Regions from separate parts of the Paenibacillus sp. FSL H8-0317 genome, predicted to be linked through region 2. Evidence: riboswitches for the same ligand, from Rfam matches in the RefSeq annotation. Region 2 holds a riboswitch; each other region holds the start of a gene.
What was found. A riboswitch is a leader RNA that binds a small molecule or an ion and turns the genes downstream of it on or off. The one in region 2 is predicted to bind thiamine pyrophosphate.
Positions count from the first base shown of each region.

Region 1 (7,732 bases), 3.5 Mb from region 2:
ATGCGGGAAATGGTAAGATTCTGCATACGTACGGATCTCCAGGCGTAACCCTTTCTGATCTGAACTCCGGTACTTGGAAGAGAACGTATGTTAAAGCTCGTCGTGTACTTTAGAATCACATTATAGCTAATCAGTAAGGACCGGAGGTTACTATCCGGTCTTTTATTTTTACCCTCTTTTTGCCACACTCTAAACTGGTGTTTCATGGAACTAACTTCGTAATCTAATTTTTATCATGCAGCATATAACCGATCCCACGCACAGTATGAATCAGTTTCACACTTCTTCCCTTATCTACCTTAACCCTCAAATGTTTGATATACACATCCACAACGTTGGTATCCATCGCATACTCATATCCCCATACTTCCCGCAAAATATCACTCCGGGTACATGCTTCATTCACATGCAGAGCCAAATATTCCAGCAATTCGTATTCTTTTGGCGTTAATGTCAGGTATTCACCCGCACGATTTACCCGTCTTGAACGCAAATTGACTTTAAGATCATGAACTACAATTACTTCCTCACCCTCTGGTGTTGCATTCGCAAAAACACGCAATAAATTTCGTATTCTGGCAAGCATCACGGTCAAGTGGATAGGTTCCTCCATCACGTCATTAGCTCCGTAATCCAGCCATTCCACGATGAACTGAGGAGATGCATTAGAAGTGATAACGAGTAGAGGTATAACATGACCTTTATCTATCCACTGTTTTAACTCTAATTTCTGATCCTGGCCACAATGTTCATTCCCCTCTTCCTCGTCTACCAGGATGATCAGGTTAATATGCAGCAACGAAGGCTCGACGGATTGGTTTAGTTCGGACCACTCCATTCGTTGCACCTTATACCCTTCGCTACATAAAACATCCTGAATAAGGCTGACCTGCTCTCCTGCTCCAATCAGCAAAATGGCTGTTTTCACTCTTTTTCACCCGGCCTGTCTCTATCCCCACTGCTCGCAGCAATGGTTGGTACAGATAGCATGCCGTAAAATGAAAAAGTCCATTCCCTTAAGGGAACAGACTTTGTTTCTTTCTTGCTTTAACCAAAGTAGCGATGGACGAGCGTACGTGCTTCAGCTGTGTCTTTTGTTCCGTGTACGAGGACACGTCCATCTTGGAAAATGACCATTCTATAGACCCCTGTTGTAAAAGAAACCAGAAACGGATTGGATTCCACTTTTCCTTCTTGAAGTCTATCCAGACGTTCTGCCGTATGTTTAAGATCCAGATTCATACGCCGTGCAGGTCGGATCTGAACGGTGTCCCTGCCACATAACACATCGGTTTTCTCCAGATTGGACGCAGAAAGATATGGATACGTTGCCGAAGTGCCGCAGGAAGAACAGTCTTGCTTTTTCGCACCATCCACATTGATGGATATGTATTCGTTCCTCCACACGTCAAATGACAATAACTTACGTCTCAATGCATTTGCATTGCCACTAAGTAACTTCATCGCTTCTGCGGTCTGATTCGCCGTTACCATCTGTACCGCTTGAGGTATGATGCCAGACGTATCACAGGTATCTCCACCCAAAGGGACTTCACCCAGCAAACAATTTAAACATGGCGTATCTCCTGGCATAAACGTATAGGTGATGCCGTAACTACCTACGCATCCACCATAAATCCAGGGAATATGGTGTTTCTGTGCCATATCATTAATGAGTAGTCGGGTATCAAAATTATCCGTTGCATCCATGATCAAGTCGGTATGCTGAACGAGTTCTTCCAACTCATCTACTCTGACGTCCAACACTTTCCCTTCCACATGAACCGTGGAATTAATGGCAGATAAACGTTTTTCCGCTGCCATCGCCTTCGGCATCCGCTCAATCGCGTCCTGTTCTACATATAATTGCTGTCGCTGCAGGTTACTCCACTCCACATAATCACGATCCACAATCGTTAAGTGTCCAACTCCTGAACGAACTAACGTTTCTGCAATTCCTGTTCCGAGTGCCCCAGCGCCTACAATTAAAACTCTACTGTCGCTCAATTTGGCCTGGCCTTCCTTGCCAAGTGGCGCGTAACGTTCCTGTCTGGAATAACGATCGGCCTGTTCTGAGGATGTTAATTGATCTGTCATGTATGAACCATTCCTTCCACCGGACTACTGGCTGCTGCATAACGCTTTATGGGAATCATGCCTGCCTCATATGCCAATCTGCCTGCTTCTACCCCCAATCGCATCGCTTTAGCCATGCTCACTGGATCGCCTGATCCGGATACGGCTGTATTTAACAATACACCATCTGCACCAAGTTCCATCGCATAAGCAGCATCTTTTGGGGAGCGCAACCCTGCATCCACAATCACAGGTACAACGGCCTGCTCAATGATGATCTCAAGGTTATAGGGATTGATGATGCCTCTGCCAGCTCCGATGGGAGAAGCGCCAGGCATTACAGCATGTACGCCAAGCAATTGCAGCCTTTTGGCCAGAATGACATCATCCGAAATATAAGGCAATACCGTGAAGCCCTTTTCAAGCAAAATTTCGCAAGCCTTGTACGTTTCAATCGGATCTGGGAGTAACGTCATTCCATCTCCTATGACTTCGACTTTTATCATATCACAAAGTCCTGAAGCCCGCGCAAGCTCGGCAATCCGCACCGCCTCTTCCGCAGTGGAAGCCCCTGCCGTATTCGGAAGAAGTGTGTATTTGTCCAAATCCAACGTATCCAGGAAATGCTTCTGATTACGTTCCTCCAAATTTAGACGACGAACAGCAAAGGTTAAAACTTCCGTTTCAGATGCTTCCACAGCCTGACTTTGCACTTCCAGATCCGAAAACTTGCCTGTTCCGAGCAACAATCTGGACTCAAACGTATATTTACCAATGTTCAACATCATCAACCGCCTCCTACAAAATGTACAATCTCAATTCGATCGCCTTCTCTTAATGCCGTTGACTCATGATACTCACGCGTTAAGATATGCTTGTTCAGCTCAACAACTACAGTCTTAACTTGCAGGTCAAAAGATTGGAGCAATTTATCCACACGATTCAATCTTTCTTCAATCTCCGTCCGTTGACCATTAACGATGATATTCACTGCACCACTCCCTTTCTATTCAATCGCTCAGGGCTCAGCTCCTCAATTCCGAGTTCTTCTGAGCTTTTGCCAGCGAGCAACTCAGCGATAAGCCTGCCTGTTATCGCACTAAGCAAGATACCGTTGCGGTAATGCCCAAAGGCGGCGAACAGCCCGGGTATACTCTTGCAAGCACCTATATAAGGCAGTCCATCGGGAGTTGCCGGTCTTACGCCTGCCCACGCTCGTATAAATTGTGCTTCTTTCATCCCAGGCACCCAGTGGGTAGCCGCTGTTAGCAGCTTCTGAACACCCTGTACAGAAACGTTCAGATCCGTTCTGCCTGGCAGACTGGTTGCCCCGAGCCAAACTTCGCCATTGGCTTTGGGAACAATATAGATATCCTCTGCATACACCGTTCTGTCAGGTCTGTACCCTGCATGTTCATCTGAGAACTGAACGGCGGCTATTTCACCTTTTACCGACCACACAGGCAAGCTCAGATTCACATGTCTCATCAACTCTTCACTCTGTAATCCAGCCGCTATAATGACATGTTTGCATCTCATCTCACCGATCGATGTGGTGATTCCCTGCACACCGTGTTCGTTTGCTTGCACACGTATATCCTGTATGTCCTCCATAACCCGTGCTCCCATTGCTTGAGCGGATTCGGCGTATGCCTTCGTTAGGTGGACTGGGAGAATTTCACTCTCGTAAGGTCTGTAATAGGCTCCATACGTATCTCTGTTAAGCCATGATGCCTCCTGCTGCACAACGGAACGATCCCACCACACCTCATCAGCAGAAGCAGACAACGCAGACTTCCGATTGTCCTTATAACTACTTAATTCACTGTATGAACGAAAAGGAGTTAAGAATCCCTGGCGTTGCAGACCAGTCTCTACCTCACTGAGTGTAGCCATAAGCACCTGTTGCTCGATAAGTAACTGTCTACTCTGTCTGGCGAGCTTAGCCATCAAAGGATGAGCAAAGTCCTCACTATCTGCCGCCAGCATTCCAGCCGCCGCGCAAGAAGTGCCTCCTGCAATCGCCGAACGCTCCAGCAACAGCACATCCTGTTCACGGGAAGCAAGTTCATATGCAATGGCACAACCAACAACGCCTCCACCTACAATAATCGTTTCTGCATGAAACTTATCCGGTCTATCAGTAATGATCTTTTTCATCCTCTCATCTCCTTGATTCAGCGGCTCAGACTTTCTGTAGCAACGATAGCCTGCCTTAATAATGCAGCCTCCCGATCCGGGGACTCGCTCGCCCATATATTCGAGATCACAGCGACTCCCTGTGCGCCTGCAGAGCGAATAGAGTGAATGTTTCCCGGTTCGATGCCCCCAATCGCCATGACAGGAATGGAGACACCGGAGCACACTTCAGCCAGAGCATATAATCCTCTTGGTTCAAGATCAGGCTTACTGTTGGTTGAGTAGACATGCCCGAAGAAAAGGTAATCGACTCCCCGTTCTTCAGCGATTTTTGCCTCATCGATTGAATGAACAGATACACCCAGACGAAGTCGCTGCACATTGATTATAGCTGCAGGGTTATAGTTACGTATTGCATCTTGCCCCCAATGTACACCGCCATGGATGTCATTCTGTGAAGGCAGCTCTGAACCATTGATAACGATACGACAAGATGGAACGCCAACACCACGCAGACTTTCAGCCCAAGCGATCTTTTGTTGCCACGAGAGTTGTTTCTCTCGTATGTGAATATAGTCCACCCAAGGCCACACGTTCTTTGCAGCTTTTACAAAAGATGCTTGATCCCCTGCACCCGTAGATACAACATGCAGTTCAAATGATCCGTGTACATGTTCATGAGAAAATACCGTACTGTTCATCTCCTTCCAGGCATGAATGCTATGAAAACACAAAAAAGCCACTCCCGTAGGGGAGTGGCTGCGTATTAATTATAGGACCAGATGACTGACTGATACATACAGTTCATTTCGTGCAATAAAGCTATAGACTCTATAGCCTTAACGTTATACACGCAACTGCATGTTTCAATTCGTTAAACAGACGGTTGAATCCTTCGAATTGCCGTTTGCTCACGTCATTCACTGAAACGCGCTCGCCACTTCCCTACGCTGGTATGATCCAGATCAGGTGCAAAGGGTCCGGAATCGCATTCTTCCATCTCAGCCGCATCGTGCGGCCCCCCTAGTGTTCATATGAAGTTGTAGCCTATGTTACCATAGACGGATTTTTTTGTCACCGTCATTTCTGTTAAACATTGTCTTGAATCGTCTAGTTTTCCTCAGACCATTCTTCGACATTCCATGTTTTGGTGACCCAACCCTCGTAAAAATCAGGTTCATGAGATACCAGTAACACCGTTCCCTTGAATTCTTGCAAAGCACGCTGTAACTCCGCTTTGGCTGTGACATCCAGATGGTTTGTCGGCTCATCGAATAGAATCCAGTTGCTTTCACGCATCAAGAGTTTGCATAAACGAACCTTGGCTTGTTCTCCACCACTCAGCATGTTAAGCGGACGGGTAATATGCTCATTTTTCAACCCACAGCGAGCGAGATGACCTCGGACCTCATTCTGGGTCAAATGTGAAAACTCATTCCAAACATCCTCAATCGGCGTGATATTTCCAGCACGAACTTCCTGTTCAAAATAGGCCGTTTCGAGATAATCTCCCAAGAAGGTCTTTCCACTCAGTGGAGATATTTTGCCCAGAATAGTTTTCAGCAGTGTCGATTTACCCACACCATTACAACCTACGATGGCAATTTTTTCACCACGTTCAATTGTCATCGTCATTTTGGGCAGCAAAGGATACGTATATCCAATTTCAAAATCAATACCCTCAAAGACCGTTTTGCTGCTCGCACGGGCATCCTTGAATTTGAACGTTGGTTTGGCCGCTTCATCTGGGCGATCAATACGTTCAATTCTGTCCAGCTGTTTCTCCCGGCTCTTTGCTCGACCTGAAGTTGAAGCACGTGCCTTGTTACGCTGAATGAAATCTTCCTGCTTCTTGATGTACTCTTGCTGCTTCTCGTATGCATCAATATGCTGGGCTTTATTCATATCAGCCATCTCAAGGAACTTGTTATAGTTCGCTGCATATCTCGTTAATTTGGCAAATTCCAAATGATAAATGACATTTACGACTTCATTCATGAATTCCGTGTCATGGGAGATTAAGAGAAACGCGTGCGGGTAGTCCTTCAGGTAACGTGACAACCATTCAATGTGTTCTACATCCAGATAGTTGGTCGGCTCATCCAGCAAAAGAGCTGTAGGTTTCTCGAGCAGAAGCTTGGCAAGAAGCACCTTGGTACGTTGTCCACCACTTAGAGCTGCGACATCTCGATCAAGACCAATTGCGGACAAACCAAGACCATTGGCCATCTCTTCCACTTTTACGTCAATCAGATAAAAGTCGCCCTGTTCCAGTTGTTCTTGAATATCGCCCATCTCTTCCAGCAACTGCTCCAGCTTGTCTGGATCTGCATCTGCCATCTGGTCCGTAATATTCATCATTTCTTTTTCCAATTCAAGCAACGGAAGGAATGCATCCTTAAGAACGTCACGAATGGTTTTGCCTGGCGTAAGCTTTGTATGCTGATCCAGATATCCATAACGGACCTTAGGTGTCCATTCCACTTTTCCACTATCTTTAAGCAATTTACCGGTAAGGATGTTCATTAATGTGGATTTACCCACACCATTGGCACCAACAAGTCCTACGCGCTCTCCGGCAAGTAAACGAAACGATACATTTTTAAATAACGTGCGATCTCCAAAATTGTGACTTACGTTCTCTACTGACAATAAACTCATAAGATGAGGTTGCTCCTATCTATTAGACATTACTTTTGTGATTGTTCCGAAACCCTATTCTAGCACAAGTCCCGTCTTTTCTGAAAGTAATGTAAACAGCTCAGGAACCTCTTCCATGATTTTGTCATACAGGCTACCCTAACGATTAGAGCACTTATATTCGAAATAGCCTTGTGCAGCTGCTTGTCTTGCGTCTGTGAACACCTCTTCAGCACGGTAACCATTACCACATGTGGAGGGATAGTAGTACTTGATACCCGTTAAAGGATCTACCCCACCTACGATGGCCGTTTTCTTCACAAGTCTGCCCCCACCAATTGCGTAATTGTTGATTTTCTGGTCACCCACACCTATACCTTGGATAAAGGCCATAATCCCTGTATCGTTAATGGAGTTGTACCAATCTTCCTGCGCAATCAGGGGCATCGTAAACGTATAAGAAATACCGTTCTTTCTGGCAAACTCATTATGGCGGTTAATCACATCAGCCAGATCATCCTGCACAATAGTCACAATCCGGCTTTGTCTAACTTGCTCAAATACGCTGGTATTCTGAAGTAAAGGAATCTGTGTGTTTGAAGCCAGTTCTTTTTGAAATCCCTCAATCCATTTCCCTGCGTTTGCGTCATAGGCATATACGTAGTCGTCCAGTGTAAAGTTAATACTGTTACCATTAGAATCTGAATATGTATAAGGTTTCTTGGGGCTCCATACTTGCCTGAAAGAATCTTCAAGGTTACCCGTCATCTCTGTTTCTGTGGACAACATATAATAGCCATCATAATCCAGAATAACCACGGCAGGAATGTAATTAAACATGTTTCGAATAGCAACGGGATCATTCTGAATCCCCATA
Region 1 is NZ_CP150294.1:4,240,127-4,247,858, forward strand. It holds gene MHB43_RS18825 (C40 family peptidase) at 1-113, shown strand, start outside; gene MHB43_RS18830 (winged helix-turn-helix domain-containing protein) at 224-928, opposite strand; gene MHB43_RS18835 (ThiF family adenylyltransferase) at 1,048-2,097, opposite strand; gene MHB43_RS18840 (thiazole synthase) at 2,094-2,861, opposite strand; gene thiS (sulfur carrier protein ThiS) at 2,864-3,067, opposite strand; gene thiO (glycine oxidase ThiO) at 3,064-4,236, opposite strand; gene MHB43_RS18855 (thiamine phosphate synthase) at 4,254-4,949, opposite strand; TPP riboswitch at 5,141-5,250, opposite strand; gene MHB43_RS18860 (ABC-F family ATP-binding cassette domain-containing protein) at 5,326-6,876, opposite strand; gene MHB43_RS18865 (hypothetical protein) at 7,015-7,732, opposite strand, start outside.
Region 1: it holds a riboswitch for thiamine pyrophosphate, as region 2 does, so the genes downstream of both, MHB43_RS18855 (thiamine phosphate synthase) here and thiC (phosphomethylpyrimidine synthase ThiC) in region 2, are expected to answer to the same signal.

Region 2 (7,732 bases):
CTGTATACTGAATACATATGAATTCGTTAAGCCGGAGGTAATGGAACGATGAGTGTACCTTCCCATTCAGATCAACCGGTTCAGCCGGAAAAGGGACTACAGGCAGATCAACAGGCTGCATTGCGTCTGCAAATCTGGGAGACACCACTCATGCGACAAGGTAGTAGTGTACTCGAAGCCTTTGCTTGGGAAGAAGTTATGTGCAGGCGGGTTGGGGCAGGGCATCTGCCTGTTGCACATATATGGAGGCACCCAGATGCCTTTGTAGCGGGTCTGCGTGACCGCAGGTTGCCACAGGCTGTAGAAGCGATGGAACGGATAAGAAGCCAAGGGACAGCGGTCTGTGTTCGGCCTTCCGGTGGAGCGGCAGTACCCTTGAATCCAGGGGTAGTTAATGTGTCACTGATTCTGCCTAATCCCGGACATGCCATCAATATTCATGATGATTTCCGGAAGATGGCTTCGATTATTGCCGAGTCGCTAACGCCGTGGTCGAATCAGGCGCAGACAGGCGAGGTTCAGGGTGCTTTTTGCCCGGGAGATTATGATGTCAGTGTAGGTGGGCTGAAATTCTGTGGTATTGCCCAGCGCAGGCAGGCAAAAGCGTATATAATTACTGCATTTATCATCGTGGACGGTCAGGGTGATCAATTGGCAGCAGATGTGCGACAATTCTATCAGCATGCAGCAGGTGGGGCGAGTGAAGGATATCCCGATGTTCAGCCTGGCACGATGGCAAGTCTGAAAGAATTGGCAGGTGTACCTTCGGCTGCGGCATATACTGCGGCTTTGGTTCGAACACTGCGAGATCGCTATCCACAGGCGGAGACCAGCAGGGTGCTTAGCGTTGGCTCTGAAGAAGTACGCCTGACAGCTGAGCAGATGAAGCTGCGCTACGATTAACACTTTTTACTAGGGCTTGGAATTGGTTAATAGAGATGATATGATGTGATTTCGGAAGGAGAGTGTTAGGATGGACACATTGAGATATACGTATTTATATGAGGTTGTATCAACAGGCGAAAAATCCGAGTTCAGCCAAATGGCAACAAGCAAGGAAGAGGCTGCTGCACTGATCGTTGCACGTATAGCCGATCTGGAGTTTACAGATGAGTCTGATATCAAGCTGGGCGATCTGATCTCCATTAGCAAACAGGTTGGCGACAACTATGTGGCGTGCGAGGGCTGTGCTTCTTAAGTGAACATTTAGAAATAGGAAGTCTCTCAAAATATAAGCAAGTCTCTTTTTACAGGAGACTTGCTTTTTTGTTTACACCAAAAAGAGATATCGTTCAGTCATTCGGCTGGAGATATCTCTTTTTTCTCTAATCCATCTGACCCCAAGCTTAATAAGGCGGCCACAATAACTTGCGTGCCGTTTCGTAACGCTCGGCAACAGCGGGCCAGTAGACCACATTCCACCAATCCTCGATATACTTTTTGCGTTCATTCTGATGTTTCAGATAGTAGGCATGTTCCCACACATCCAGTGGCAGGAGCGGTACGATATCGGACTGGGACAGGTTCTGGTGTTTTTCCGCCTGCAAAATCTCCAAACGATGTGCTCTCGGGCTCCACACAAGCATCGCCCAGCCACTGCCTTCCACCTTGTTCGCGGCTTCCGTGAACTGATTCTTAAACGCTTCATAACTTCCGAAATCCCGCTTGATTTGCTCCGCCAGCATACCGGAAGGTTTACCGCCGCCAGCAGGGTTCATAATTGTCCAGAAGATCGTATGCAGGTAGTGGCCTGCCCCGTTGAAGGCGAGTTCACGTTCCCAATGTTTGATGAGTTCAAAGTTATTCTTTTTTCGCGATTCCGCCAGCTTCTTCTCTGCTACATTTAGTCCGTCCACATAAGATTGATGGTGTTTGTCATGATGGATACGCATCGTCAGCTCATCAATATGTGGCTCCAGCGCATTGTACGCATAGGGAAGGGGAGGCAGTGTGTGTCCTCCAATGGGAACCGGCTTTTCTTTTACAGGAGGTGCTGTAGAGCTGGGTGTGGCTTGAGTTGTTCCGGTAGAAGGCGGTTGAACGGTTGCGGATTGGATCTGAGCTGATGCGGCAGGTGCATTTACATTCCCCTCCGGAGAAGTTGGAGCTTCTGAAGCTTGGCGATGGATGCTTCCTGGCCCTGACGTATGCAGCGCATTTTCCAGAAAAAGTGATGGCTCCGAATCCGTTTCGCGCAAGATGCCAGGTTGGCCAAGTGTATCCAATACGCCCAGAAAATACTCCGACTCGCGGATAAAATGCAGAATGAGTACTTTGGCAAGCGGAACAGCTTGCACAGCAGCACTTTGCTCCAGAAGAACGTATAGCTGTTTGATGAACTCTCTCGATTGCTGCCGAGCTGCCAACACAAGTTGATCGATACAACGAACCATGTAGGGAGCAGGCGGATGGGTTCCAGGCAATAGTTGTTTTAAAAGCTGATTGGCTACTCGCTCACTGTTTGCAAAGGTAACCTCCCATTCCTCCAGTAGCTTGACGTATGGGGGCTCCAGATCAGGAACCAGGGCATGAATGACGAGTGTATGTTCTTTCTCCTGCTCTTTCCAGAAACGGATTTCCTCCAATGTCCGCAGAGGCAGCAGGTGACCATATCCATACCAGTTCATCTTTATTTTGAACCTCCTTCAGATGAAATTCATTGCATGCAGACCGTCTGTTCATGCGTCCCAAGAGTATATTCCGCGAGCTTGTTGTCCTATGAGTGCAAAAAAAAAGAGCCCCTGAGGGCTCTGGAAAAAAATCGGATGATTGGAATTTGGTTATTCTCCACTATTCGTGTTCTGTACATCGTCACTGCTTGTTTTCGTTACATGACTCAGGAAAGTTGAGACACGGCGCAGATATTCCTTTGGATGCTCCCGGAAGATCAACTCATGATGCGCATCCTGGACAATCCATTCATCGGAGTACGGATTGGTCTGGTTGGCGGCGAGTTGCTCCGCAATTGGATAAGGCGCCTTCTCGTCCTCTGTGCCATGGATGAAGAAAATCGGGAACGGATAATCTTCCTTTTTCACTTCCTGGTATGGAATCTGTTGTAATCCGGTACCATTCAGAACAGGGAATAACAGATTCATGATCTCGAGTGTAGGCTGACGCGGGAGATCGATCTGGTTATGAATGTTGTGGTACAGCGTATCCGGCTCAAGCAGGAACGTACTGTCCAGAATCATCGCATCCACTTCCTGGGTAATCAGTCCGGTTTGAAGCGCCGTACCGGCACCCATGGAGAAACCCCAGACAACCAGTTCCTGCGCACCTCGCTGCTTGGCGAACTGGATGGCACCCAGCAATTGCTGTGACTCAGCTTTGCCACCTGTGGCTACGGCTTTGTTCACCTGCGAGGCGAAGCCATAATCGAACATGACCACGTTGAACCCAAGTTGATGGGCATAGTGTGCCAGGTCATACATGGGTACCCATGTTTCTTCACGATTGGCACCATAGCCGTGACTGAAAATAATCGTTTTGCTTGCAGCATTGTCAGCAGGTATATACCATCCCTGCATCGTCCGGCTGCCATCTGCTGCCGGGAACGTGATGTCTTCGTACTTCATGTTCTTGGCCTGCATTGGATTGGAGAAGACCGGCGCTACCGTTGGATTGGATAATACCCATGCGATGTAACCATGCAGTGCAATAAAACAAAACAGTAGAAAAAATACAACGGAGAGCAGCAACGCTACGATAATATGTTTGAACCGAATCAGCCTCGGTGATAGGGAAGAGGGCAGATCGGACACTTTTGTTTGCAGCGGGGCTTCGCTCTGGGATGTTGGATACATGAATGCCCCTCCTTTGAAGTTCAGTTGAAGATAACAACGACATGTAAAGAGAATTGCGTCGATTTCAGAGCCTGCTTCAGAGCGATATCTTAATGTAATATATCTTTATCGTATGTTCCAATATAGTCAAAGTCAATTGATTGAGGGCATTTGTTACGCAATTGTTATATAGTTCTTAAGATATATGGGTAACATTACCTTAGTGTGTAAATTACAGGGGATTAAGTCTTATAAAAAGGAAAAATTTGCACGTTGGCCTATTTCGATTTTGGCTCTTTTTGGTTTACAGATGAGACCGTTTCTCATATAATTTATGTAACCAAGTTTCATGTGATGAAACATGAGGAGGGCATTATGCCATGGAAGATCGCAAGTTAACCGTCCGGGCTGTGGAGCGGGCGCTGGATATATTATTATGTTTTACCACACGCAGTGATCTGGGACTCACCGAAATTGCCAGCCAGATCGGCCTGCACAAAAGTACAGTTCACCGTTTGATGGCTACGCTGGAGGATCGAGGGTTCGTAATTCGCGATGCAGCAACAGAGAAGTACCGACTTGGCATCCGAATCTGGGAGCTGTCAGCTCATATGTCCCGCAGTGATGATCCCGCTATTCTGCTGCTGCCTGCGATGGAGCGACTGAGGGATCGATTGGGGGAGACCGTGAGTCTGTACCTGCGTGATGGCAGTGAACGGATTCGGATTCAGGCTGTGCAAAGTGATCAGGCGATTCGCCGAGTTGCTCCCGTTGGTGTTAGACTGCCGCTGTCTGTGGGCGCTTCCAGCAAAGTCCTGATGGCGTTTGCCACGGACGAGGATCGTGAAGAATTGATGAATGGTCCTGAATGGCCGGTATTTATCGATCCAGCGGTGTATTTGGCGCAAATGGTAGACATTCGGGATAACGGATATGCGACGAGTTATGAGGAACGTGAGCCGGGAGCTGCCGCGGTATCGGTACCGATTATGGATCGCAGAGGCAATATTGCAGCCGCACTCTCGGTCTCAGGGCCTGTCAGCCGACTCTCACAGGAGACATTGCATGAATACGCACCTGTGCTAAAGGAAGCTGCTACGCAGATGGGGCTCATGTTATCCTGATGTTGAGGTAAGGTTTTTCTCCAATTGAGTTGGTGTTCTGGAATATAAAGGTTGTTTTTATGTTCCGGTTGCGCTACTCTGTTATGGACGGCCCAGCGGGGCCAGCATCATTGAATATGAACTGCGGCATGTGTATGCCGCAACTTGTTAACGTTACTGGGGGAGTCCGAACTGTCCGGACTGAGACGGAATCGCATGAGATTCCGGACCCTTTGCACCTGATCTGGATCATACCAGCGTAGGGAAGTAATCGGCGATATGACCACAACCACCACATGATGTGACCCTTGTAGGGCTCCGTTAAGGAGCCGCATAAAGGTGCATTATTGGTGATGGACATTAAAAGTCGGTTCCTTCGGGGACCGGCTTTTTTATATACAGTGAACAGGCGATATAGCGAGGATTCTATGGGCTTCTTTTTCAATAACCTGCGAAAGTGGGTTTGGATGATGAGAGAGAAGTCACCAAAGATCCATGATCTGCGGCAGCCTTCGGCCTGTTGTGAACTGTACATAAATAATGTCTCCCCTGGTCTGGTGTAGGATCGCTCTTTCTTCTCTGCATTGCGCATGATTTGGGACAGGTACGTAAGCGAGCTAATGATGATGCCAACCCAAAACCAAGCGAACGAACAATGAGGAGGAGACAAGCGACATGAGTGCAGGAAATCAAACGGGACAACAAGCGATGGAACAGGAACATAACGGTCAGCAGGTGGAAAAGGAAACAAGCGCGGCCGGACGGGTTCAGCCCTTTCCGGGCAGCCGCAAAGTCTACATTCAGGGCTCACGGCCGGACATTGCTGTACCGGAGCGTGAGATAGCCCTTCATGACACGAATACTCCCCAAGGGGTGGAGCATAACGAACCGCTGCGTGTCTACGATACGAGCGGCCCCATGACCGATCCCGCATTTCATGCGGATATCCGTGCAGGTCTGCCATCCCTGCGCACCCGTTGGATCACAGAGCGCGGCGATGTGGAAGCTTATCAGGGCCGTACGGTTAAACCGGAGGATAACGGACTGAAGCCCGGAGGGAAGAGAGCTGGCGGCGAAGAGTACCCCGGATTACGTGGCAAACCAATGCGGGCACAGCCAGGACGCTGTGTGACCCAGATGCACTACGCGAGGCAAGGAGTCATTACGGCAGAGATGGAGTTTGCCGCCATTCGTGAGGGCGTGGAACCGGAATTTGTACGGCAGGAGCTGGCGAGTGGACGGGCCATCCTGCCGTCTAACATCAATCACCCGGAGAGTGAGCCGATGTTGATCGGTCGTCATTTTCATGTGAAGATCAATGCCAACATTGGCAACTCTGCTGTATCTTCTTCCATCGAGGAAGAGGTCGAGAAGATGGCCTGGGCGGTACGCTGGGGATCGGATACCGTAATGGATCTGTCCACAGGCAAAAACATTCATACCACCCGGGAATGGATTATCCGCAATTCACCTGTGCCGATTGGTACGGTACCGCTGTATCAGGCGCTGGAGAAGGTGAATGGCGAAGCGGAAGCGCTGACCTGGGAGTTGTACCGTGACACACTCATTGAGCAGGCAGAGCAGGGCGTGGACTACTTTACGATTCATGCAGGTGTACTGTTGCGATATATCCCGATGACGGCCAAGCGGATGACAGGCATTGTGTCTCGCGGTGGGTCCATTATGGCAGCATGGTGCCTTGCGCATCATCAGGAGAATTTTTTGTACACTCATTTTGAAGAAATCTGCGAGATTATGAAAAGGTATGATGTGGCATTTTCACTGGGAGATGGGCTTCGTCCAGGCAGTATCTACGATGCCAACGATGAAGCACAGATGGCGGAACTGGCTACGCTCGGGGAACTGACGCAGATCGCATGGAAGCATGATGTGCAGGTGATGATCGAAGGTCCAGGGCATGTGCCGATGCATAAGATCAAGGAGAATGTGGACTTGCAGATGGAGATCTGTAAAGAAGCACCGTTCTATACGCTGGGGCCGCTGACGACCGACATTGCCCCGGGTTACGATCACATCACATCCGCCATTGGTGCGGCCATGATTGGCTGGTTTGGCACGTCCATGCTCTGTTATGTTACGCCAAAAGAACATTTGGGCCTGCCCAACAAGGATGATGTGCGGGAAGGGGTCATCGCCTACAAGATCGCGGCCCACGCTGCCGATCTGGCGAAGGGACATCCGCGTGCCCAGCGCCGCGATGACGCATTATCCAAGGCACGTTTCGAGTTCCGCTGGCGTGACCAGTTTAACCTGTCACTGGACCCTGAACGTGCGCTGTCCTACCATGATGAGACACTGCCGGCAGAAGGGGCCAAAGAAGCTCATTTCTGCTCGATGTGCGGACCAAAGTTCTGTAGCATGCGCATCACGCAGGACATTCGGGCCTTTGCCGCGGATAAAGGATTGTCCGAGAATGAGGCTGTAGCTGCCGGGATGCAGGAAAAGGCCGAGGAATATCGGACACGTTCCTAGGCGCTGATACAGCGCAAGCTGGGCAGTCTGAAATAGAGATAAAGCCGTTTCTCTCTGTCATTGCAGAGAAGAACGGCTTTTTTTAGTGTTATGTCATGTGTGTATTCTTAACCGTACTCAGCCTTTATCAGAATTAGCTTTGTGACTGTGTGTGGTCCATATTTTATACAGAATTCCTGCGATAACGAATAAAAGAGCGTCACTGAGTTTTGGTGATCCTCCGTATAGAAATGCGGAACAGGAAAAACCTACTATAAACAGTAAAACAATATAGAGGAAACGCATATTAGTTCACCTCGTTAATTTGTGGTGTTACTAAGTAAGTGAGTTCATAGTTGCATAGTTCAGATA
Region 2 is NZ_CP150294.1:753,495-761,226, forward strand. It holds gene MHB43_RS03665 (biotin/lipoate A/B protein ligase family protein) at 49-903, shown strand; gene MHB43_RS03670 (hypothetical protein) at 974-1,198, shown strand; gene MHB43_RS03675 (Fe-Mn family superoxide dismutase) at 1,347-2,627, opposite strand; gene MHB43_RS03680 (alpha/beta hydrolase) at 2,781-3,806, opposite strand; gene MHB43_RS03685 (IclR family transcriptional regulator) at 4,166-4,909, shown strand; TPP riboswitch at 5,058-5,171, shown strand; gene thiC (phosphomethylpyrimidine synthase ThiC) at 5,597-7,381, shown strand.

Region 3 (7,732 bases), 290 kb from region 2:
AGCCGATAACCGGAGCGCGAGCAAGCCTGTCCATTTATAATAAATCAACATCCCTTACGAGACAAGCTTTTAAGGTGAGATTGCCTCCTGAAGGCGGCTGGCTTCATATACACGAAAACGTCCGTTGGACGAACCCACATACACTTCATTACCGATCCGGTTGATCGTTCCATTCTTCGCATCCCGGTCCCGGTGCTCCGGGTTTCCTATCACAACGTCATGTACACGACCTAGCAGTGCTCCATTCTTTTTGTTAATTACGAGCAAATTCTCGTCCATGGGCAGCAGCAACTGATCATCAATGACCAGATAACTTCCCTGATTCGTCGGATGCCTTAATGTTGCAATCGTATCTTTGGTATCCCAGCTTGTCTCCCCCGTTTTATAATCCAAAGCCGCCGGGTAGCCGTTCTTAATCACATACAACTGATCCTCTTCCACCAGTCCTCGTTCAATCTTGCCCTTTAGCGTCCAGCGTGTTTTACCTGTCTTGGCATCGTACAAGGTGGTTTTAAAATCTTCATTTTCTCCGTAATGATCGCCGTTTTGGTTCTCACGGATCAACAGCATGCCATCATTCAGTACCTCAAATCTCTGTCCTGCCCGAGCAGGAAATTGTGCAAGCTTCTTTCCTGTGTTCAGATCAAGGAGCAGCCACTGATTATCCAGTGATATCCATCTTTTAGCATTCATGGTTGCAAAGGGGTCACGACGTTCGATTCCATCAAAATATGGATCATTCCCAAGTTGTTCTATGGTGGTTCGTTTTCCCTTTAAGCTCCATACGGTCCGGCCTGATTGCGGATCGGCTGCAATCAGCTTATTCTTTTCCCAAAACAACACATAGGGGTCATCTGCACTCTTGTTCAATAATTCATAACCCGTAGCCAGTTTTCGCGTCCACAATGTTTTTCCGTTTGCATTGTTGAGAACCGTTAACCAACTGTTGCTTGAGCTCTCAACAACCGGGTTATCCACAACCACAACGTTCTTCGCAACGGTGATGCCATTTAGTCTAAAATTTTGCTTAGGGGTGTACGTCCAGGTAACCTCTCCATTCTTCAAGTTCAGATGACGAATACGATCCACGTATTTTTTCTTGTCAGGGTCATAATCGGTGTAGATTGTAACGTATTGTCGTGCTGTATCCACCTCTGCCTGCTGTCTTCCAAAGCCTCCATTGATCCCCCATAATTTCTGACCCGAATGTCGGTCAAGAGCATATATGGAACCTTCGTAGTAATCCCCGCTAAATCCACCGTCATCCCCTTTCATCAGGAGTACATCATCCGTGGCTGCTTGTAAAAAAGTGTAGTTAATATCCCCCTGGTTGGTCCATACCGGTTTCCAGGGGATTGTTGTCGGCAGCGTTGTGCCATAGATTTTTGTTGTGAACCCATATTCATCCGTCCGACTGATGTTCCAATCAGAAACGGCAGCATTTCGATTATCCTGTGCTAAATTCCATCGTGTTCTGACCAGTCTGCCATTCTTGTTGAATGTGACCAATAATTGCCCATCTGCCCGCTCATATCTCCAGGTCTGTCCAATACTCATTGAATCACCCGTGTAATTTAGATTGCTTGAACTCTCCTTCCAATCCGGCTCGCCTAACCACCCAGCCACTTGTTTGGAGGTGGTTGCCTTGTCCAGCTTAATATCTGTCAGATGGCGTATAACCAAAGTTGGCAGCGATGCATCCTGTTGGAACCAACCATCCGCCACATTCATCCTCTGTTCTATAGCCTGTGCCTTGATCCAGAAGAGTCCTGGCCGATACGTGAAGGATTCTTTATTCCAGACTCGTGGGGCAATGGAGACCCCATACCATCCTTTCCACTTTGCAACAATAACAGCCTTATCTGTTAGCGCTTTCTCAAAAGACCAGGTTGTAGAACTATCCGGAGCCAGATACAGCTTACTGCCTGATTGGAGCGTGAAGCTTTGGGGAGCTGTTTCCGTCATGCTTCTGCTCTCCTTCAGTGCATACCAACTTGGCAGCCAAAAGTCTCCATGATCGGTTGACTTAAGCTGCACCCACTCGCCTCGAACCGAGGCCAACGTATACTTTTCGTTTTTTGTTGTATAGTATTCAATCCCCAGCTGGTCAGCAGCCACACTGCCATCCCTCCTGTTTTTGAACAGAGGAATGTCATTCATAAGTGTAACGGGTTCTCCTTGTTTGTAGGCCAACTGTGTTGATAAGACTTGAGAACTTGCACCCAAGGCTTGTGGCGTTGTAGCCAACGCTTGTCCTCCAAGCACGACCATTTTGGAATCCAGCAGCATCCATCCCGTCAACAGCACAGCTGATAATCCAGTCATGGTAATCCATTTGTACCCCGTTCTCTGCCAGTCAGGACCCCTCTTCACTCTCGTTCATCCCCATCCATTAGAAGTTATTTCCAATAGAGACGCAGCTATAAGGAAAAAGTTACCGTTTACCTCAATATATTTCTATCTATCTCCCAATATTACCTCACATCCACCATCGTAGCATGATAAGGAAAGGTGACCCCAATGTAATAAGCCGCTGTTAAGGTGAGCATATAATAAAATACAAACCACAGATCAGCTCGCGAATAGCCAATCTGAATGTAATACGTCCGGCTTGCGCCATCCGTGAATCCCTTCGCTTCCATCGCTACCGCCATTCGCTGTGCACGGCGAATACTCTGTGCCAGCAGCGGAATAGCGTAACGCTTAAGTGTACCATACACATTCCAGCGAGAGCCACGTTGCCGTGTTCCACGAATACGAATGGCGTAACGGAGCGTCTGGAATTCATCCAGCAAAATGGGGATCATGCGCATCGCGGCCAGAAAGCTATAGGCATATTTTGCAGGAAGCCGCCACTGCTGCATCAGTGAATAAAACAGCCTTACCGGCTTCGTTGTCAGTCCGAACAGCAAGCCAGCCGCTGCCATGCTCAACGAGCGAAAACCCAAGTGTAGACCGCGATAGAAACTCTCCTCGGTTATGTGAATCAATCCCCACTTATACCATGTGGTCTCTCCCTTACCAAACATCATCATACCTGTGGACGTGGAGATAAACACCAGAATGAATGGTGATGCGTACAGCATCAATCTATACCACGGATGACCTGTCCAGCACAGTAACAGCATCATCGCCAACGCAACGTTGGCCATTACATTCAGATTGTGAATGAGGATAATGATGACAAACATCATCGTCAGAATGATCATCTTTAATCCCGGGTTGACGTTATGAAGCCAGGTTTCACGGTGAGGAAACGACAGTTGCATCAGTTAACCTCCCCTCATCTACCGTCCAGATTCGGGTGCAATATCTTTTTACAATTTCACGATCATGGGTAACCATAACAATAGCTGTTCCTTCACGCCGCAATTGCTCCAATTGTGTTAACATGGCAAACGTATTACGGGCATCCTGTCCAAAAGTAGGTTCATCCAACAGCAGTATTCGCTGCTCTCTCACCAGTGCAGAGGCAACGCTCAAGCGTCGTTTCTGCCCCATCGATAATTGGAAGGGATGATGCTCGGAGAGGTCGATTAGTCCAAATTGATTCAACATATGATCAGTCCTGGCAAGTCTTTCTTCCGTTGTAAGCCTGCCCCCCAGCAATGAGAATTCTACTTCTTCCGCGACGGTGTTGGTCACAAATTGAAACTCCGGGTTCTGAAATACAAACGCGATTCGATCTGCAAGCTGCTCCGTTTTGCCAGAAGGCTGACCGTCCACCTCATAATGACCTGTTGTTTTCAGGATATTCATCAGAGATAACAACAATGAACTCTTGCCAGCTCCATTAGCTCCGACAATACCAATCCAATCCCCATGCCATACTTTGGCCTGTTCTACCTGAATGAAGGGTCTTTTCCCACGCCATCCGGTGAACTGCTGCAAGTCCAGTGCAGGCTGATTTGACGATGATACAGGCGATAAGGATGAGACATGAGATATGGGGGATATACCCGGTGTATCGGATAAGCCAGACGATTTCTGTACTTCCAAACTTGATATGCCGTGATCCACACACACTTGAAGCTTTCCAGAAGCACTTCCCTCTTCTTCCTTAGCTGCCTGCTCTTGCTCCTCCCATATGCCTGGATACCAGATTCCATAAGCCTTCAGCTTACCCCGTTCATCTGTAAATACCTGCTGTGCTGGCCCATCCGCCACAATCTTTCCTTCAGGTGATAACACAATGATGCGGTCGACCATATCCACAATCTCGTTTATTTTGTGTTCAACGATGATGATCGTTTTGTCACTGGCGATCCGTTTGACGGTATCCCACACCTGGGAAGTCCCCTCATCATCCAGCAGTGCAGTGGGTTCATCCAAAAACAATACCTCCGGGTCCATGGCAAGCATCGAAGCAATCGCAAGACGCTGCTTCATCCCCTGAGACATGGACTGGATCAATACACGATTCTGTTCAAAGGATAACCCCACTTGTTTCAGAACATATTCAATCAGAGCAGGCATCTCTTCACGCGGAATATTTCGGTTTTCCAGAACAAATGCGATCTCTTCATCCGTAAAGGACATACAAAACTGGGTATCCGGATCTTGAAAGACCACTCCTGCTTGGGCGGGAACCTGAATATCATCACATTTCATCGGAATCTCAACCGAACGTGGTATCAAACCGCTCAAAATTTGCAATAACGTCGATTTGCCGGAGCCACTCGGGCCAAGCAACAGCACTTTCTCCCCTTGACGAACAGAGAGAGACAAGCCCTGAAATACCAAGGCTTTCTCTCCCGGGAACTTGCATCTTAGATTTGTCACACTTACCGCTTGCGAATTCCCCTCTCCGCTCATCTAATCCAGCGCCTCATAATCCTGTTTCGATACCGGTCTGAGTGAACGTGTTACACCGGTCAGTTCCAATGCTTTGGCGAGATAATAAGCGAACACTCCTGCAATCAAGATGCTTCCAATGAAGCGGAATCCGATAAATAACGTATAATTCCAGGCCGAGAGTGAATCAATATACCCGTATTGGTAATCCAGCAAAAGCGAAGCCGCTGCGGCTCCTATGGCTGCAAGACAGGTGACAAACAGATTGGTTTTGCGATACAAAAATGCTGCGAAGAATATCTCGGCTCCCAATCCTTGCAACAGACCGTATACAAGTGTGGACATGCCCCATTCACTGCCCAGAAAGGCACTTACCGTTGAAGCCGCAACTTCAGCAAGAATAGCCACGCCTGGTTTACGAATGATGACAAAAGCAAACGTGCCCGCCATAAACCACATGCCATAGATCATCTGCTCCGCATGAACGCCAAATGGTTTCATCAAGTCATATGTAGGTCCCCATATCTTGTAAATCACCCCAAACACTACTGCGATCACGATGGTTACCAGAATATCCGTTAGTTTCAATCGCTTGTTGCCTGCTGTTGTTGCCATGTTCTCTACGTCCTTCCTTTGTTCCCTGTGGGGTTTATCATAATAAACGAAAAAGCCTCCCCGGTTCCGGGAAGGCCTTACGCAAAGTGTACAATCCTCACAATGATGTATGGGATGGATGTCGAAAAACGGAATATCAACCAGCTCCCTTCCGCCCTGGCAGATACACCACCACAGTTCAAAGAGGTCTGTTGTTCATTCACGTTCATTCCCACAATTCACCCTTACACATTGTAATTCCATGTTCTCTACGCTGGCATTACCCAGATCAGATGTACGGTCAGCGGCACAAGGCCACTCTCTCAGCCCAACTTCATTGAGCTCCCGGTTCACTTATTTCATTGCTTCTAATGTACATCAGATGGGTATTTGTGGCAATGGTCTCTACAAAAATCAAAAGTTGGCATAGGAAAAGGCATCCCCCTGGATGCCTTTTGGACATACTTCACGATGTGAAATAGCTACCTTATCCGTACACGCCTTCAATCCGTATTCCAAGGTATTCCTGTTCTTAATATTGCGTGTTCCCAGACTGGCTCGTTTTCCCTGAAGCAAACCCCTTGAACAACGTTGGTACTTTGGAATAACGAGTATTCGTAATTTTCCCTTGTGATGTGCTGCTGTCTGTACGCAAAATCGAATCTTTTACATTAGAAATGTTGGAATTATCCAGCGTCATGTTAACTGCGAAGGAAGTTCCACCATTTTGACGAACCAGCTTGCCAATATCATCTGCACGGAAATTTTTGATGTTAATTGTTCCAGCTGCATTCATCTGGAACACTTTATCATAAGCCTTATACGCTGCCCCACCGGTAATGTTAACCGTTCCGGCAGACTTCAATGTCAGTGCATCCTCGCCCACGTCTTGCCAGACCACATTCGATATATTACAGTTGCCATAACAGTGAACACCATCAGCAGCTGGTGATCCGATATTTACATTTTTGAGCGTAGCCCCTGCCTCCAGACGGAAGACTGGCTTCTGATTTTCTGCTTGAGATCCGTCGCCCAGTGTGGAAGGATTGGCTACAAATGTTTTACCTTGACCGTCATAGGTCGTACCCTTTGGAACAACAATGGTTGAATTTACAACCGTAGGCGCAGCCGCAGCCGGAACGGCACCAAATATAGAAGCAACCAAACCAGCGGACAGTAACAACGTCAACATTTTTTTCATAACTTTATTCCTCCCTTATTCTCTCGTTATTTGGTATTGTACAAGCCTGAGCTTGTACTGGAAGATCGTCAGAGGTGCACCTCTGTCCGACCCACAACCTAATCCTACCAAATAAGGAAGGTAACTAGAATAATCATTAGATCAGATATATCATGACATCGCACAATCCCTGTCATATCGGCATTTTTTGCATGCTAGGTCTCTCAAGCAATATGCTGATATCAACCTCTGGTATGCTCATTTGTAACGTATGTACCCCTCACTTAATCCCCGATCACAAAGAAAGACCACTGCATTTGTCTCCAAATGTGTGATCTTGAATGGCTTCTGGCTTGCTGATATAAGATATCAGGCTCCAAATCTCTGACGATAACCGCACTTTCGACATAACTCTTCCACAGCTTCGCGTTTGGAGAAGCCATATACCAGATTGTTCGCTCGCTCACCCTCAATAATCTCCGAGAATGACTTCTCGTGCACATTACCCAGGTTAATCACACCCTCGCCATCGAGACAGCATGGAACCACCGTTCCATCCACAAGCACAGCTGCCTGACCACGCAATGCATGGCAGAAGCCTTTGCCGTCATCTTCAGGTGCATCCAGACTTGGCCACTGGAACTCATGGTCCTGATTCAGGTATACATTCGGGGCAATTTTGACCCCGCTGCCTGGAACTACTTTTTCCTCAATGCGGAAGTCCAGATTGAACTCACGTTCCAATACTTCAAGGGTCTCGCGATTTCGATTCATCTGAGCATTTGTGAAGTTATCCTGCGTCAGATTCCACAGTCGGAATGAGATGATGACATTGTGCTTAACGGCCTCGTGTACAAAGGACAAAATATGACGCAGGTATCCGTCACGGTCTGTTGAACCTTCATGCCCATCGAAGCTGTGCAGGGAGAAATTCATCTGCCGCAGCGCCGGTTTGCCAAGCAATTTATGCTGAGTCTTGGGCAATAGTGTACCATTCGTTGTAATGTTCACCTTGAGTCCCTTCTCATGTGCGGAATCGAGCAACAGATCTATTTTGGGATGCAACAAGGGTTCGCCTTTGACATGTAGATAAATATGATTGGTGTGTGGTTTAACTTGTTCCAGTATATTGTTGAAGACTTCAGGGTCAATGAATCCTTTGGC
Region 3 is NZ_CP150294.1:1,047,654-1,055,385, reverse strand. It holds gene MHB43_RS04860 (PQQ-binding-like beta-propeller repeat protein) at 70-2,373, opposite strand; gene MHB43_RS04855 (energy-coupling factor transporter transmembrane component T family protein) at 2,475-3,269, opposite strand; gene MHB43_RS04850 (ABC transporter ATP-binding protein) at 3,244-4,815, opposite strand; gene MHB43_RS04845 (ECF transporter S component) at 4,816-5,409, opposite strand; TPP riboswitch at 5,638-5,748, opposite strand; gene MHB43_RS04840 (pectate lyase) at 5,921-6,589, opposite strand; gene MHB43_RS04835 (radical SAM/SPASM domain-containing protein) at 6,938-7,732, opposite strand, start outside.
Region 3: it holds a riboswitch for thiamine pyrophosphate, as region 2 does, so the genes downstream of both, MHB43_RS04845 (ECF transporter S component) here and thiC (phosphomethylpyrimidine synthase ThiC) in region 2, are expected to answer to the same signal.

Region 4 (7,732 bases), 3.1 Mb from region 2:
TTCAGTTACCTTATGGGGACTCCAAGATGAGAAGTCTTACAACAACCAGGCTATGCTGTTTGATTCAGCCCTGAAGGCCAAAAAAGCATACTGGGGGCTCGTGGATGAATCAGGCTTGCCTGTTTTGACACAGAGAGCCGTCTCACTTTCGGGTAAACCGGATATCAAAAAACATTCACAAGATCCACTCTGGAACAAAGCGGTGTCTACTCCACTGAAGGGCGACTCTTCGGGATCAGCCAGTTTCCGCACCTTATGGGATCAAAGTAACCTGTATATCCTTGTGGATGTTCAGGATGCGAAGGCAGATGTGAACGACAGAGTAGATATCTTTGTTGATCTCAATAATGGCAAGACCACTTCATATGAAGCAGATGACCGACACGTAATCATTAAGCGGTCGGGCAAAGCTGAGGGCGTGGAGCAGCGTTCATATCGTGTACGCGAGACCAAAGCAGGATATCAGGTTGAATTGTCCATTCCGTGGGGTGGTATCCAAGTCGGATCAGAATATGAAGCCGGATTGGATATCCGTGTGACTGATGGCGGTTCAAGTGGGACACAACCTTATAATCCAATGTACTGGAATGATCGAACACAATCTCAGGAACAGGATACAAGCAAATACGGCGTGATTCAGCTTGCCCCTATGCCCAAATCTGCACAAGCTGTACAAGGGATTGTTCAGATTGATGGGAAGAAAGACACATCATGGAATAAGGCTGTACCATTTGAAGTAAAACGGTTGAATGAGAACGAAGGTGCAGAGGCAGTCGCTCGGGCAATGTGGACAGGTGAGTATCTATACCTGCTGATCGACGTCACTGATCCAAACATCATCACAGATAACATCAACCCATGGGATCAGGATTCGGTTGAGATTTTCCTGGACGAGAATCACCAGCGCACACCGTATTTTCAATATGATGATGCCCAGTTCAGAATCAGTGCAGACAATGTGGGAACCTTTGCAGGGGGTGCCTCACCCGGACGCCTTGTAAGTGCTGTGAAGAAAACAAATAAAGGATATCTCGTAGAAGCCCGAATCCAGTTACATTCACTGACGCCCAAAGCAGGAAATGTTCTCGGTTTCGATCTTCAAATTAACGACAACCAGGGCGGAGGTAAACAGAACGTAGCCAAATGGAATGCTACGACCAATGAGAGCTGGAGAAACACTTCCCAGTACGGAATACTCACTTTTGTCGGAAAGAACAAGCTCGGGCATTAAACCATCAACAATAATTGTAAGAATAGAAACCATCATAACAGTGGATAAAACTCAACCATTGTTGTGATGGTTTTCATCATTTAAAGACGTCACTCAAGCTGATGAGGCGTGATACAATCTGCCTTGACTGTATTAAACAGCCCTTGATATACTAAATGGATGTTATTTTATTCTTTTATGGGGATAAGAAAGTAATCAACTACATACAACCGTTTGCGAGGGAGCCTTAACCGGCTGAGAGGGTGTTAAACCGACCTTACCTGATTTGGATAATGCCAACGTAGGGATGCAACGATGAAACACTGTACTTGGGTAGCTCATGCGAACCCTCTTGTTTTAGTGTATTTGTCTGCGAAACATCCTATGGATGTTTCGTTTTTTTGTTTTTAAATACGTACATTATGAATTGGAGGAACATATGTTGACTATTTCAGAGAGACTATATCGGGCGGCACAGCCTGTGTGGAAGGAATGTCTTGAGCATCCCTTTGTGAAAGGAATCGGAGATGGTTCCTTACCGGTTGAACAATTTCGTTATTATTTGTTGCAAGACTACTTGTACCTGTTCGATTATGCCCGCGTATTTGCACTGGGTATCGTCAAGTCGCACGACCCCAAATTGATGCAGTTTTTTAGTAAAAATGTAGATAACATCCTGAATGGCGAAATGAAAATTCATCGATCTTATATGGAACGACTAGGGATTACAGAGGATCATGTTTTTCAGGTAAAACCTGCACTAAAAAATGCAGCCTATACTAACTATATGCTCTCTGTTTCCCATGCGGGTGGCATAGCAGAAGTACTTGTATCCATTTTGGCCTGCTCATGGAGCTATGCGGAGATTGGTCAAGCCCTTGCTCAAAAACCAGGTGCAGTTGATCATCCTTTTTATGGAGAGTGGATCACAGGATATGCTTCCTCTGAATACAACAGTAACAATCAATCCCTTGTGACGTTAACGGATAAGCTATTAGAGGGGTGTAGCGAGGGAACGTACCAACGGATGGAAGATATTTTCGTGATGTGCAGTCGCTTTGAGCTTGATTTTTGGGAGATGTCATGGAGGCTGGAGCTTTGAGTTCAATGGTAGTTAATTCAATTTAGAGAGCAGCGTCCATAAACAATAAGAGGGCATAAAAGTTCGTATTGAAGAGGGAGGTTATCCCCCCTTGCTTCATACGAGCTTTCGTTTGTTACCTTTTGTTTCTCTCGTGGAGCTGCAACGATACCGAAAAAAGGGTGTCAGGACGGAATGTTCATAGCAGTTTGAATATTTTTCAGATCGAGCTGAATTTGCTCTGCAATATGGTAAGGGTGGTATAAGCCATGCTGCACCATGTAATTTGATATCTTTTCATGAGAGTCTATGGCTTCATCGAGCTGTTTCATCAAAATTTGTTTGATTTCGGGGGTGGCACATTCGGTCACAGCCATGGCGTAGTTTCTGACGCTGCTCTTGGCGTTCATCAAAAAATCCATTGCAATCACGTCATCGGTCAGCGTATTAAGACCAGTCATGTGTTCTAATATTGGGTTCATTTTTTTATCTCCTATACAGTCGCTTTAGACAGCACTCCACCGAGCTCCTGAAGCTGCTGTTGTGATAATATCGCATCTTGTTTCAAAATTTGTTTGAGCTCCGGGTCGGTTACCAGAGCTTGCATCGTCTTACATTTAGTCATGCAAACCGTCTTGAACGCAGCTATTTCATGCACCTCGAGCATCTCATGCAAAGCGTAAGTGGAATTCATTCAGATTGTCCTCCCGTGTATCTACTCATATTTAAGGCTTTAAGATGACTTTAATGCAATCGTCCGTTTTTGTATCGAACACTTCATAGCCCCGCTTGGCCTCGCTGAGCGGAATGACGTGCGTAACAATGTCCCCAGGGTTCACTTTGCCAGACGTCACCAACTCGTACATGTATGGCATGTAGTGAATGACCGGAGCTTGTCCGGAACGGATATTCACGTTTCGCTGCATGATGTCACCGAGTGGGAATCCGTTATAACGTCCGCCGTATACCCCAGTGACTTGAATGGTACCACCTTTGCGGACAGCCTGAGATGCAATGATAAATGCGCTCATGGTGCCGCCTTGCAGTTTCATACCGCTGGCTAGAAATTCAAGATCGCTCATCTTGCCGTCCATTCCTACCGCATCAATCACAACATCGGCGCCGCCTTTGGTCATTTCTTTGAGAGTGTTCCCAATATTCTTATCCTGTTCGAAGTTTACGATTTCCACATTGTTCGTTCGCTTTGCATGCTTTAAGCGGTAATCGACATAGTCGACGGCTATGACCCGCTTAGCACCTTTCAGCCAGCAGAACTTCTGGGCCAGGAGTCCGACCGGACCGCAGCCGAGCACGATGACTGTATCACCATTCTTAACGCCGGCGTTATCTACGCTCCAGAATGCTGTCGTCATGGCATCGGCGATCAAACTTAGCTTTTCGTCCGGTTGTTCGCAGTTCTCAGGGATCTTAAAATGGGTAAAATTAGCAAATGGGACCCGTAAATACTCGGCTTGCCCGCCGGGATATCCGCCGGTCGTTCCGGAGTAGCCGAAATAAGCGCCCATATCCCCGTGCTCGTTGGAATTGTCACATTGGCTTTCCAGCTGATTTTTGCAAAAAAAGCATTCTCCGCATGCGATGTTAAACGGAATGATCACACGGTCGCCTTTTTTTACCTTGGTCACGCCAGGACCTACTTCTTCTACGATCCCCATCGGCTCATGTCCGATGACATAGTTCTCCTGAAGGTTAGGGATCATCCCGTGAATCAGATGAAGGTCAGAACCGCAAATGGCGGTACTGGTGATCTTTACGATCATATCGTCCGGTTTCACAATCTTCGCATCCGGCACCTCTTTGACCACAACATTTTTAACCCCTTGATACGTTACCGCCTTCATGCTTTATGTCCTCCAATATGCTCATCTGGGGTCCGATCAAACATCCCTTTACGTGACGTATCTCCCGGGAACAGATTCATCTGCCCGATCATCACCGTATTTTTCGCCGAAAGCTGATCGAGTTGGTACTGTTCGTTCAGCTCATAAGGATGAAACCATTTTTTGCGAATCATGAGCTCCGAGATTTCTTGGTGCATTGCAATCCCCTGCTTAAGATGAGTATGCAGCAGGGCTCTTACATCCGGTGAAGCCGTTTCCGTCAGGGCGATGGACATATTACGTACCCCCTCCTTGGCACGAAGAAGGAAGTCCATGGCAAAAGTCATATCTGCCATTTCCGGCATATTCAATGAATTAATCGGATCTAAATAATCGGTATTCATCTGAGTTCCCCTTAATGTGTTATAGGTGTCGGATTATTCGGAACGGGTGCTTGAAAAGGAGCTCTTGCGTAGATTGCTTGCAGCTCAGCGATCTGTTGTATGGATTGAATTACGTCTTTCTGCATTAATGCTTTTAGCTCTTGGTCAAAGACCAGGCCTTGCATAAGTTTCGACTTAGCGATGCAGAGCGTTTTGAAGTTTAACGCTTCATGCAGTTCCATCGATTCGTGCGGCGCTAGCGTTGGATTAGCCATTCAGAAATGATCCCCTCCTTTTTCATCAAGATTAGATTTTCCAATGCATCGGATCTTATACTAATATGGATCACCGGAGAGGTAAGTTCCGAATATTCCCATCAGTCGCAGGGATATAAACAAAATCTCAATCCCATACTTATTTCTGTCTAAATGAATGATTTTACTGAAGGAAGGAGAAGTCACGGTGCCCAATAAAAACAAAATTGATCTAGCAACCGAAAACGCAAGAAAACCGGCAGAAGATGCACTTAACTCGAGTGGTAGTAATACGCTAGAGCAGCATGCATCTAACGCGGTTTCTGAGGTGCAGACGGCTTTAAATCAGGCAATAAGCTTGTTAAGTGAATCTAATGCAACAAATTCACAAGCGTTGGAGATTGCCAGGCAGCAATTGACCCGAGCAGAGGAATTTTTAGATCAAAAGCTAACTTCAGCAAACGCATTACGTCTGCCGGACCAACAATAAAACGGTTTTGGTACAGATAAGCTTGGCAGAGTTTTGCATTGACGATCGGAGGAAGCATTTTTCCTAGCACATGTAGTCACCGTCAACATGCTTCGGCTTACGCCGAAGTTTCTTGTATTTTTAGATGTATCGGACATTTTCAAAATCGAGGTTGAAAAAGAATGATTAAGGGCCAGGCATTAGAAAAAGTCTCGAACATAATTATAGGTAATATCTATTCAACTATGTTGAGGAGGACATCATACAGCCTATGTTACCTATGGAAGAATATTTTGGTAAGTTAGAACTCGTTCATTCCTTTTACGGGGCTATGCCTACAGGCGTTAGTGTATCCGAAACCGGGCGTATCTTTATTTGCTTTCCAAAATGGGGAGATGACGTTAGATTTACGGTAGCGGAAATTGTTGAGGGTCAGATGCAACCTTATCCTAATGTAGAAACGAATTTGATCAACCCATTAAATATTGTTATGTCCTTCATCAGTGTTCAAAGTGTTGTTGCAGATGGAAGGGGGACCCTGTGGGTACTGGACACGGCTGCACCAAATTTTTCTGAGCCAATTAAAGGAGGGGCAAAATTAGTCGCGGTAGATTTAGAAACAAATACAATTAGAAAAGTATATACATTTGCAGATGATGTAGTCTTGCCGACAACGTATCTAAATGATGTCCGATTTGACTTTCGTGTAGGAAAAGCAGGTTACGCATATATAACGGATTCTTCTTCCAATGGGCCAGGCGCTATTATCGTCGTAAATTTAGAAAACGGAAATGCGTATAGACGGTTGCATGGAGCAAGCTCGACCTCACCCGATCCATATTTTGTGCCAAAAGTGGAAGGTAAAATTTTGATGAATCGAAACGCGGATGGTTCGACATCTCCCTTTCGATTGGCCTCTGATGGTATAGCCATTTCCCCTGATGGAAAAATGTTATTCTATTGTCCATTAACCAGTCGCCAGCTATACTCGATCTCAACAGAATCGTTAAGAGACAGAACGATACCGGATTTTAAGTTAAGTGATCTTGTGCAGTATTGGGGAGAGAAGGGTGCATCTGATGGGATGATCACGGACGCAAAAGGAAACGTTTATGCTGGAGATTATGAAAACGATAGTATTCGAAAGATATTGCCAAATGGAATCATGGAAACCATCGCTCATGATCCCCGAGTTTTATGGCCAGATACGTTTTCTATTGGTCCGGATCAATACTTATATGTAATTGTGAACCAATTACATAGGCAGGCGAGATTTCATTATGGAAGAGACCTGCGACAAAAACCTTATAGTTTACTACGTATAAAAGTTGATGAATTACCGGCTCCTACCTTTTGATATACATCCCATTTTTAAAGTGGATTTTTATTTACGTAGAAATGTATTTTATTTTTTTATACATGATCCAGTAAGCGTACAACCCTGTCAGCTCAAAAAGACATGATTAAACATTTTAACAACAAGCCCTGATATAATAAGCAAATAGCAACTATCTATTTTCTATGGAGGTGAGGCTATTGAAAACAATCGGGGTAGGATTCTTACATGCACAGCTCTATGCAAAGCCAGTGAAGGATATGGCAATGCTTTGCATAGAGCGCGGGAATAAACACATTGCCAACGACGAATCGTAATATTCTACGAACTGGCTTTGCACCTTATTGATCTATTAAATAAGGAGTGAGGCGCATGAAATATTCAAAAGCCGAATCTATTTTTCCGGAAGAATTGTTACGTATCATACAAGAATACGTTCAAGGGGAATTGGTTTATATCCCAAAGCCCAAAGAGGCACACCTAAAATGGGGCGAGAAAACAGAGAGCAAGAGCAGGGTCTCTGCTCGAAACGCTGAGATTAAATCCTTATTCCACAATGGAGTCAGAATAGAGGAGTTGGCGGGTCGGTATTTCTTGTCCTGCGAAAGCATAAAGAAAATAGTCTATACAAAGAACTAATGAAATCCGCTAACTCGTCGTTTCGACGGTTTAGCGGATTTTGTGCAAAGATGACTTAAATCAACTTATGCATAGTAACCGTACCTCTAAGTCGATAGACTCAAGTTAAGGTTGTTGTGATGAAGGACGGCCGGATCATACAAAGAGGTGTAACGAATGAACGAAATCATAAAGAAGAAGCTGCTGGACAAAAATGAACTGCTCATTAACATGGTGATTGAACGCGTAAAAAGAGATTTTCTAGAGGATATCGCCATTATTGGGCTTACTGGTTCATTTAGCACCGGTGACTTTCACGAGAAGAGCGATCTTGATTTAATTATCATTAATAATACAGAAAAGGGATGGGAAATATCCGACTGCTTCATCTTGGACGACGTTGGGTATGACATCTATTGCACGCCATGGGATTCAAGAATACAAGAGCAATCCACCTTGGAGAGTCCAAACGTATCGAGCTTAACCGAGCTCAAAGTACTCTACTATGCTAAGCCTGAGGATTTGGAAAAATTGAACGAC
Region 4 is NZ_CP150294.1:3,836,953-3,844,684, forward strand. It holds gene MHB43_RS17025 (endo-1,4-beta-xylanase) at 1-1,231, shown strand, start outside; TPP riboswitch at 1,439-1,536, shown strand; gene tenA (thiaminase II) at 1,650-2,312, shown strand; gene MHB43_RS17035 (spore coat protein) at 2,477-2,773, opposite strand; gene MHB43_RS17040 (hypothetical protein) at 2,785-2,985, opposite strand; gene MHB43_RS17045 (zinc-dependent alcohol dehydrogenase) at 3,017-4,153, opposite strand; gene MHB43_RS17050 (spore coat protein) at 4,150-4,536, opposite strand; gene MHB43_RS17055 (hypothetical protein) at 4,548-4,790, opposite strand; gene MHB43_RS17060 (hypothetical protein) at 4,978-5,259, shown strand; gene MHB43_RS17065 (L-dopachrome tautomerase-related protein) at 5,510-6,595, shown strand; gene MHB43_RS17070 (CD3324 family protein) at 6,947-7,213, shown strand; gene MHB43_RS17075 (nucleotidyltransferase domain-containing protein) at 7,370-7,732, shown strand, end outside.
Region 4: it holds a riboswitch for thiamine pyrophosphate, as region 2 does, so the genes downstream of both, tenA (thiaminase II) here and thiC (phosphomethylpyrimidine synthase ThiC) in region 2, are expected to answer to the same signal.